3 regions of the Peribacillus sp. FSL E2-0159 genome follow, and region 3 is predicted to be linked to each of the others. Evidence: a T-box and tRNA genes for the amino acid it is inferred to sense, from the RefSeq annotation. Region 3 holds a T-box; the other regions hold tRNA genes.
The links. A T-box is a leader RNA that pairs with one kind of tRNA and senses whether it is charged. The one in region 3 lies ahead of pheS (phenylalanine--tRNA ligase subunit alpha), so its partner is inferred to be a tRNA-Phe.
Positions count from the first base shown of each region.

Region 1: it has a tRNA-Phe gene. The T-box ahead of pheS (phenylalanine--tRNA ligase subunit alpha) is inferred to sense a tRNA for this amino acid. The anticodon was not compared.
Region 2: it has a tRNA-Phe gene. The T-box ahead of pheS (phenylalanine--tRNA ligase subunit alpha) is inferred to sense a tRNA for this amino acid. The anticodon was not compared.

Region 1 covers NZ_CP152053.1:5,235,301-5,237,526, forward strand. The annotation lists gene NYE63_RS25550 (TraR/DksA C4-type zinc finger protein) at 1-234, shown strand, start outside; tRNA gene NYE63_RS25555 (tRNA-Glu) at 276-347, opposite strand; tRNA gene NYE63_RS25560 (tRNA-Ser) at 351-441, opposite strand; tRNA gene NYE63_RS25565 (tRNA-Asn) at 443-517, opposite strand; tRNA gene NYE63_RS25570 (tRNA-Ile) at 530-606, opposite strand; tRNA gene NYE63_RS25575 (tRNA-Gly) at 612-685, opposite strand; tRNA gene NYE63_RS25580 (tRNA-His) at 690-765, opposite strand; tRNA gene NYE63_RS25585 (tRNA-Phe) at 783-858, opposite strand; tRNA gene NYE63_RS25590 (tRNA-Asp) at 881-956, opposite strand; tRNA gene NYE63_RS25595 (tRNA-Met) at 963-1,036, opposite strand; tRNA gene NYE63_RS25600 (tRNA-Ser) at 1,140-1,232, opposite strand; tRNA gene NYE63_RS25605 (tRNA-Ile) at 1,255-1,331, opposite strand; tRNA gene NYE63_RS25610 (tRNA-Met) at 1,342-1,418, opposite strand; tRNA gene NYE63_RS25615 (tRNA-Ala) at 1,447-1,522, opposite strand; tRNA gene NYE63_RS25620 (tRNA-Pro) at 1,540-1,616, opposite strand; tRNA gene NYE63_RS25625 (tRNA-Arg) at 1,628-1,704, opposite strand; tRNA gene NYE63_RS25630 (tRNA-Leu) at 1,714-1,802, opposite strand; tRNA gene NYE63_RS25635 (tRNA-Gly) at 1,815-1,889, opposite strand; tRNA gene NYE63_RS25640 (tRNA-Leu) at 1,898-1,979, opposite strand; tRNA gene NYE63_RS25645 (tRNA-Lys) at 1,988-2,063, opposite strand; tRNA gene NYE63_RS25650 (tRNA-Thr) at 2,084-2,159, opposite strand; tRNA gene NYE63_RS25655 (tRNA-Val) at 2,171-2,226, opposite strand, start outside.
Region 2 covers NZ_CP152053.1:812,024-814,249, reverse strand. The annotation lists tRNA gene NYE63_RS04060 (tRNA-Leu) at 127-207, opposite strand; tRNA gene NYE63_RS04055 (tRNA-Cys) at 216-289, opposite strand; tRNA gene NYE63_RS04050 (tRNA-Gly) at 298-372, opposite strand; tRNA gene NYE63_RS04045 (tRNA-Gln) at 376-450, opposite strand; tRNA gene NYE63_RS04040 (tRNA-His) at 486-561, opposite strand; tRNA gene NYE63_RS04035 (tRNA-Trp) at 579-652, opposite strand; tRNA gene NYE63_RS04030 (tRNA-Tyr) at 663-746, opposite strand; tRNA gene NYE63_RS04025 (tRNA-Thr) at 763-838, opposite strand; tRNA gene NYE63_RS04020 (tRNA-Phe) at 846-921, opposite strand; tRNA gene NYE63_RS04015 (tRNA-Asp) at 934-1,009, opposite strand; tRNA gene NYE63_RS04010 (tRNA-Met) at 1,015-1,088, opposite strand; tRNA gene NYE63_RS04005 (tRNA-Val) at 1,192-1,267, opposite strand; tRNA gene NYE63_RS04000 (tRNA-Glu) at 1,283-1,357, opposite strand; tRNA gene NYE63_RS03995 (tRNA-Ser) at 1,368-1,459, opposite strand; tRNA gene NYE63_RS03990 (tRNA-Asn) at 1,465-1,539, opposite strand; rRNA gene rrf (5S ribosomal RNA) at 1,549-1,664, opposite strand; rRNA gene NYE63_RS03980 (23S ribosomal RNA) at 1,783-2,226, opposite strand, start outside.
Region 3 covers NZ_CP152053.1:4,223,873-4,226,098, forward strand. The annotation lists gene pheT (phenylalanine--tRNA ligase subunit beta) at 1-98, opposite strand, end outside; gene pheS (phenylalanine--tRNA ligase subunit alpha) at 127-1,167, opposite strand; T-box leader at 1,226-1,467, opposite strand; gene NYE63_RS20620 (RNA methyltransferase) at 1,512-2,226, opposite strand, start outside.

The DNA.
Region 1 (2,226 bases), 1.0 Mb from region 3:
ACCGGCGATCATGGCAATTATAATGATCTTTATAAAACCGAGGATGAAACGAACGGATTTCCTGAAGAGTATGAAGGATTTGCCGCAAATGATATCGAAGGAAAAAATAGAGTGGATATACCGAGCAAAAAGCAAAAGGAATATGAAGATACACTGGAAGAAGAAAATATAGAATCCAATCTTGGAGACATTCCCTATAAGCAAAAAGATAGTTATATCAATGAAAAGAAATGAAAAAAAGAAGCATACATGAATGTATGCTTCCCTTTTTGTTATGACCCGTACGGGATTCGAACCCGTGTTACCGCCGTGAAAGGGCGGTGTCTTAACCGCTTGACCAACGGGCCAACTGGCGGAGAAGGAGGGATTTGAACCCTCGCGCCGCTCGCGCGACCTACACCCTTAGCAGGGGCGCCTCTTCAGCCTCTTGAGTACTTCCCCATGGCTCCGCAGGTAGGACTCGAACCTACGACCGTTCGGTTAACAGCCGAATGCTCTACCACTGAGCTACTGCGGAACAATATGAATATGGTGGGCCTAAATGGACTCGAACCATCGACCTCACGCTTATCAGGCGTGCGCTCTAACCAGCTGAGCTATAGGCCCATATTTGGAGCGGGTGAAGGGAATCGAACCCTCATCATCAGCTTGGAAGGCTGAGGTTTTACCACTAAACTACACCCGCGAAATGGGGCGACTGATGGGAATCGAACCCACGAATGCCTGAACCACAATCAGGTGCGTTAACCACTTCGCCACAATCGCCGTAATTTTTTAAAATATGGTGGCTCAGGACGGAATCGAACCGCCGACACAAGGATTTTCAGTCCTTTGCTCTACCGACTGAGCTACTGAGCCACTATGTATTAAATTTAAAGAATGGCGGTCCCGACGGGAATCGAACCCGCGATCTCCTGCGTGACAGGCAGGCATGTTAACCGCTACACCACGGGACCTAATAATTGCGGGGACAGGATTTGAACCTGCGACCTTCGGGTTATGAGCCCGACGAGCTACCGGACTGCTCCACCCCGCGACGGTAATAATGAAACGATTCGCATCAAGTTTTCGTGTATATTGTTTCGTCCGCTTCCTTTATGTAAGGCTGGTTTCAAAACAACTTGCTGCTTTTAAAAAAATGGAGGAGGTAGAGGGATTCGAACCCCCGCGGGATTTGACTCCCCTGTCGGTTTTCAAGACCGATCCCTTCAGCCGAACTTGGGTATACCTCCACGGCTTTTAAAAAAATGAATATGGTGGACCTTGTAGGACTCGAACCTACGACCGGACGGTTATGAGCCGTCTGCTCTAACCAGCTGAGCTAAAGGTCCTTATATTTATTGGTAGCGGCGGAGGGGATCGAACCCCCGACCTCACGGGTATGAACCGTACGCTCTAGCCAGCTGAGCTACACCGCCAATATAATATAAGTATCTGATTGAAAAATGGTGGAGCCTAGCGGGATCGAACCGCTGACCTCCTGCGTGCAAGGCAGGCGCTCTCCCAGCTGAGCTAAGGCCCCATTCATTAAAAATCACGTGGTCGGGAAGACAGGATTCGAACCTGCGACCCCTTGGTCCCAAACCAAGTGCTCTACCAAGCTGAGCTACTTCCCGCAATAAAAACATGGTGCGCCCGGCGGGAGTCGAACCTACAACCTTCTGATTCGTAGTCAGATGCTCTATCCAATTGAGCTACGGGCGCATATTATGATGGTGCCGAGGACCGGAATCGAACCGGTACGGTAGTCACCTACCGCAGGATTTTAAGTCCTGTGCGTCTGCCAGTTCCGCCACCCCGGCACATACGAAAAGTGGAGCGGAAGACGGGATTCGAACCCGCGACCCCAACCTTGGCAAGGTTGTATTCTACCACTGAACTACTTCCGCATGAAAGATGCGGGTGAAGGGACTTGAACCCCCACGCCTTGCGGCGCCAGATCCTAAGTCTGGTGCGTCTGCCAATTCCGCCACACCCGCATATAAAATGGTGAGCCATGAAGGATTCGAACCTTCGACCCTCTGATTAAAAGTCAGATGCTCTACCAACTGAGCTAATGGCTCGTGCTTGTACTAAATTTAAATGGTGCCGGCAAGAGGACTTGAACCCCCAACCTACTGATTACAAGTCAGTTGCTCTACCAGTTGAGCTACACCGGCAGGTGTAAAAATGGTGGAGGATGACGGGATCGAACCGCCGACCCTCTGCTTGTAAGGCAGATGCTCT
Region 2 (2,226 bases), 2.4 Mb from region 3:
ATACTACGCACACGATTGACTGCGCACGATAATTTACGTCGAGTCGCGTAATTTACGCAAATAAAAAACGTTCCCTACCGAAGTAGAGAACGCTGACGTCACCGAATTTAAGGCAACTTCTTTTGATACCGGTGGCCGGGGTCGAACCGGCACTCCAGAGGAACACGATTTTGAGTCGTGCGCGTCTGCCAATTCCGCCACACCGGCATGTTTGTTGGAGGCGGCAACCGGAATCGAACCGGTGGTAAAGGTTTTGCAGACCTCTGCCTTACCGCTTGGCTATGCCGCCAACGTTTTTGGAGCGAAAGACGGGATTCGAACCCGCGACCCCAACCTTGGCAAGGTTGTATTCTACCACTGAACTACTTTCGCATATGGCTGGGCTAGAAGGGATCGAACCTTCGCATGACGGAATCAAAATCCGTTGCCTTACCGCTTGGCTATAGCCCATTAACGTTGTAATCATTATATCATGTTTTATTAAATGGGGCGACTGATGGGAATCGAACCCACGAATGCCTGAACCACAATCAGGTGCGTTAACCACTTCGCCACAACCGCCATTATAGGATTGAAATTGGCAGGGGTAGTAGGACTCGAACCCACACTGGAGGTTTTGGAGACCTCTGTTCTACCTTTAAACTATACCCCTGTAAGAAAAATGGTGGAGGGGGGCAGATTCGAACTGCCGAACCCGAAGGAGCGGATTTACAGTCCGCCGCGTTTAGCCACTTCGCTACCCCTCCGCATATGGATGAAACATGGTGCCGGCAAGAGGACTTGAACCCCCAACCTACTGATTACAAGTCAGTTGCTCTACCAGTTGAGCTACACCGGCACTACTATGGTGGCTCAGGACGGAATCGAACCGCCGACACAAGGATTTTCAGTCCTTTGCTCTACCGACTGAGCTACTGAGCCAAACAATAAAAATGGCGGTCCCGACGGGAATCGAACCCGCGATCTCCTGCGTGACAGGCAGGCATGTTAACCGCTACACCACGGGACCATAGATTGCGGGGACAGGATTTGAACCTGCGACCTTCGGGTTATGAGCCCGACGAGCTACCGGACTGCTCCACCCCGCGACGGTAATAATGTTGCTATTATGCATCAAGTTTTCGTGTTGAGCGTTTCAATGAGTTGAGTAATCAATCCGTTAAAGAGAAACAACCTGATCTTATTGAAAAATGGTGGAGGATGACGGGATCGAACCGCCGACCCTCTGCTTGTAAGGCAGATGCTCTCCCAGCTGAGCTAATCCTCCAATATGTTGTCTAAATGGTGACCCGTACGGGATTCGAACCCGTGTTACCGCCGTGAAAGGGCGGTGTCTTAACCGCTTGACCAACGGGCCAGGTATAAAATGGCGGAGAGCAAGGGATTTGAACCCTTGAGACAGGGTTACCCGTCTACACGATTTCCAATCGTGCTCCTTCGGCCACTCGGACAGCTCTCCAATAATGGCTCCGCAGGTAGGACTCGAACCTACGACCGTTCGGTTAACAGCCGAATGCTCTACCACTGAGCTACTGCGGAACAATATCAGCTTGGCGACGTCCTACTCTCACAGGGGGAAACCCCCAACTACCATCGGCGCTGAAGAGCTTAACTGCCGTGTTCGGAATGGGAACGGGTGTGACCTCTTCGCTATCGTCACCAAACAATGTTTACATTTTTTCAAGACATATATTATTATAACGTCTTTTTGAGAAAATGCAAGAAGAAATTTTCATTCCTTCAAAACTAGATAATAAGAAGGTATTTCATTTTTTTAAAGCGTTGGTTAAGTCCTCGATCTATTAGTATCAGTCAGCTCCACATGTCGCCACGCTTCCACCTCTGACCTATCAACCTGATCATCTTTCAGGGATCTTACTAGCTTGCGCCATGGGAAATCTCATCTTGAGGGGGGCTTCATGCTTAGATGCTTTCAGCACTTATCCCGTCCGCACGTAGCTACCCAGCTATGCCTTTGGCAAGACAACTGGTACACCAGCGGTGCGTCCATCCCGGTCCTCTCGTACTAAGGACAGCTCCTCTCAAATTTCCTGCGCCCGCGACGGATAGGGACCGAACTGTCTCACGACGTTCTGAACCCAGCTCGCGTACCGCTTTAATGGGCGAACAGCCCAACCCTTGGGACCGACTACAGCCCCAGGATGCGATGAGCCGACATCGAGGTGCCAAACCTCCCCGTCGATGTGGACTCTTGGGGGAGATAAG
Region 3 (2,226 bases):
ACCTCAATGCCGCTTTTCGTGATTTTGTCAGCTAGCTCCGTCGCATTGATGCCTGAAAGGTCAACATAATCTTGTAACCATTTATATGACACAAACATGGTAGGTCCTCCTTTTTAAAATAAAAATTTATGCTTCGTGATGGTTGAATTGTTTTAAGAATCGAACATCATTCGTATAGAAATGACGGATATCGTCCACACCGTATTTCAACATGGCAATCCGTTCCACGCCGATTCCAAATGCGAATCCAGAGTATTTCTTGGAATCGAAGCCAGCCATTTCAAGGACATTCGGATGAACGATCCCGCCGCCAAGCACTTCGATCCAGCCTGTTTGCTTACATACGCTGCAGCCTTTACCACCGCAGATTTTACAAGAAATATCCACTTCGACGGAAGGCTCCGTAAATGGGAAGAAACTTGGACGAAGACGGATTTCACGGTCTTGCCCGAATACTTTTTTCGCAAATACGTCAAGCGTTCCTTTCAGGTCGCTCATGCTGATGTTCTCATCGATGACCAAGCCCTCAATTTGCTGGAATTGATGAGAGTGTGTCGCATCATCGTTATCACGGCGATATACTTTTCCTGGGCAAATGATTTTAACAGGACCTTGACCTTTATGTTTTTCCATCGTTCTGGCTTGAACAGGTGAAGTGTGCGTACGCATAAGGATTTCATCCGTGATGTAGAAGGAATCCTGCATATCACGTGCCGGATGGCTTTTTGGCAAGTTAAGTGCCTCGAAGTTGTAGTAGTCACTTTCGACTTCAGGACCTTCCGCAACGGTATAACCCATACCGATGAATAAGTCTTCGATTTCTTCCACGACACGTGTTAATGGGTGAAGATTTCCCTTGTTTATCGGACGTCCTGGAAGTGTGACGTCAATCGTTTCAGTTGCTAGCTTTGCATTGACTGCCGCAGTTTCAAGTGCTTTTTGTTTCTCCTCGATCTTTGTTGCGATCGCTTCCCGTACATCATTGGCTAGTGCCCCGATTTTCGGGCGTTCTTCGGCAGATAATTTACCCATGCCGCGCAATACCTCTGTGATTGGCCCTTTTTTCCCTAAATAAGCAACACGGACATCATTCAGTTCTTTTAATTCGGAAGCGGCGGCAACTTTTTGCAACGCTTCTTCCTGCAGTTCTAGTAATCGTTCCTGCATCATGTCTTCCTCCTTTATTTTCCTTTTGTAAAAATGAACACAAAAAAACCCCGATCCCTAAAGGGACGAGGTTTATGTATCGCGGTACCACCCTTATTAGTGCACAAACAAAAAAACTTATGCACTCACTTCATTAAAAATAACGGCTCTTCACCGGAACATTTTTCGGACATCCTGTCTTCCCAATGCCAACTCGAAAGGTGAATTCCCTTAAGCAGTGCCATAAAAATGCTTTCAGTCAAGGCATTTTTTCCCTGGATATGGTTAACTTAAGCTACTACTCTTTGTCATCGTTGTTTTCATTATAAAATTCTGTTTTATTATATTATAATTCTTCGGCCGTTTCAAATCGATTTTCGTAAATGGTACATTAAAATCCCGGCAGCGATCCCCACATTCAATGATTCGCTTTTTCCGTAGATGGGAATATAAAGGTTTTTAGTCGTTTTCTCCAGTAATTCCTTCGATACTCCTTGGCCTTCATTACCAACCAGCAGGGCAAAACGGGAAGACTTTTCCACTTCTTCAAATGGTGATGCGCCTTCTAATGCCGTGCCATAAACCGGTGTGCCGCTTTGCTTCAGCTCATCGATGATTTCGGAAAGGTTCCCTTTAATGACAGGCATATGGAAGAGGCTCCCTTGCGTCGAACGGACCACTTTGGGATTATACAAGTCAGCACACCCTTCGCCAAGTATGACCGCATCGATTCCAGCTGCATCCGCTGTCCTGATCATCGTTCCAATATTCCCCGGATCTTGGACGGCATCGATCAACAATAGTTTATTTGGATTGATGGACGCCATGCTCGTTGATTTCTGTTCACAAACCGCGGCAATTCCCTGCGGGGCTTCGGTATCGCAAATCGCCTTCATAATATCATTTTTCACATATATGAGTTCTGTGCCTTCCACCTTAAAATGTGCAGGCATTTCAGTTTCTTCATTGATGATAACTTCCAAGACGATTTCTTCTTTTAGGGCTTCTTCAACTAGATGAAAACCCTCGACTAAATATTTACCTGTTTTATCTCGTTCTTTTTTCGTCAAAAGTTTTTTC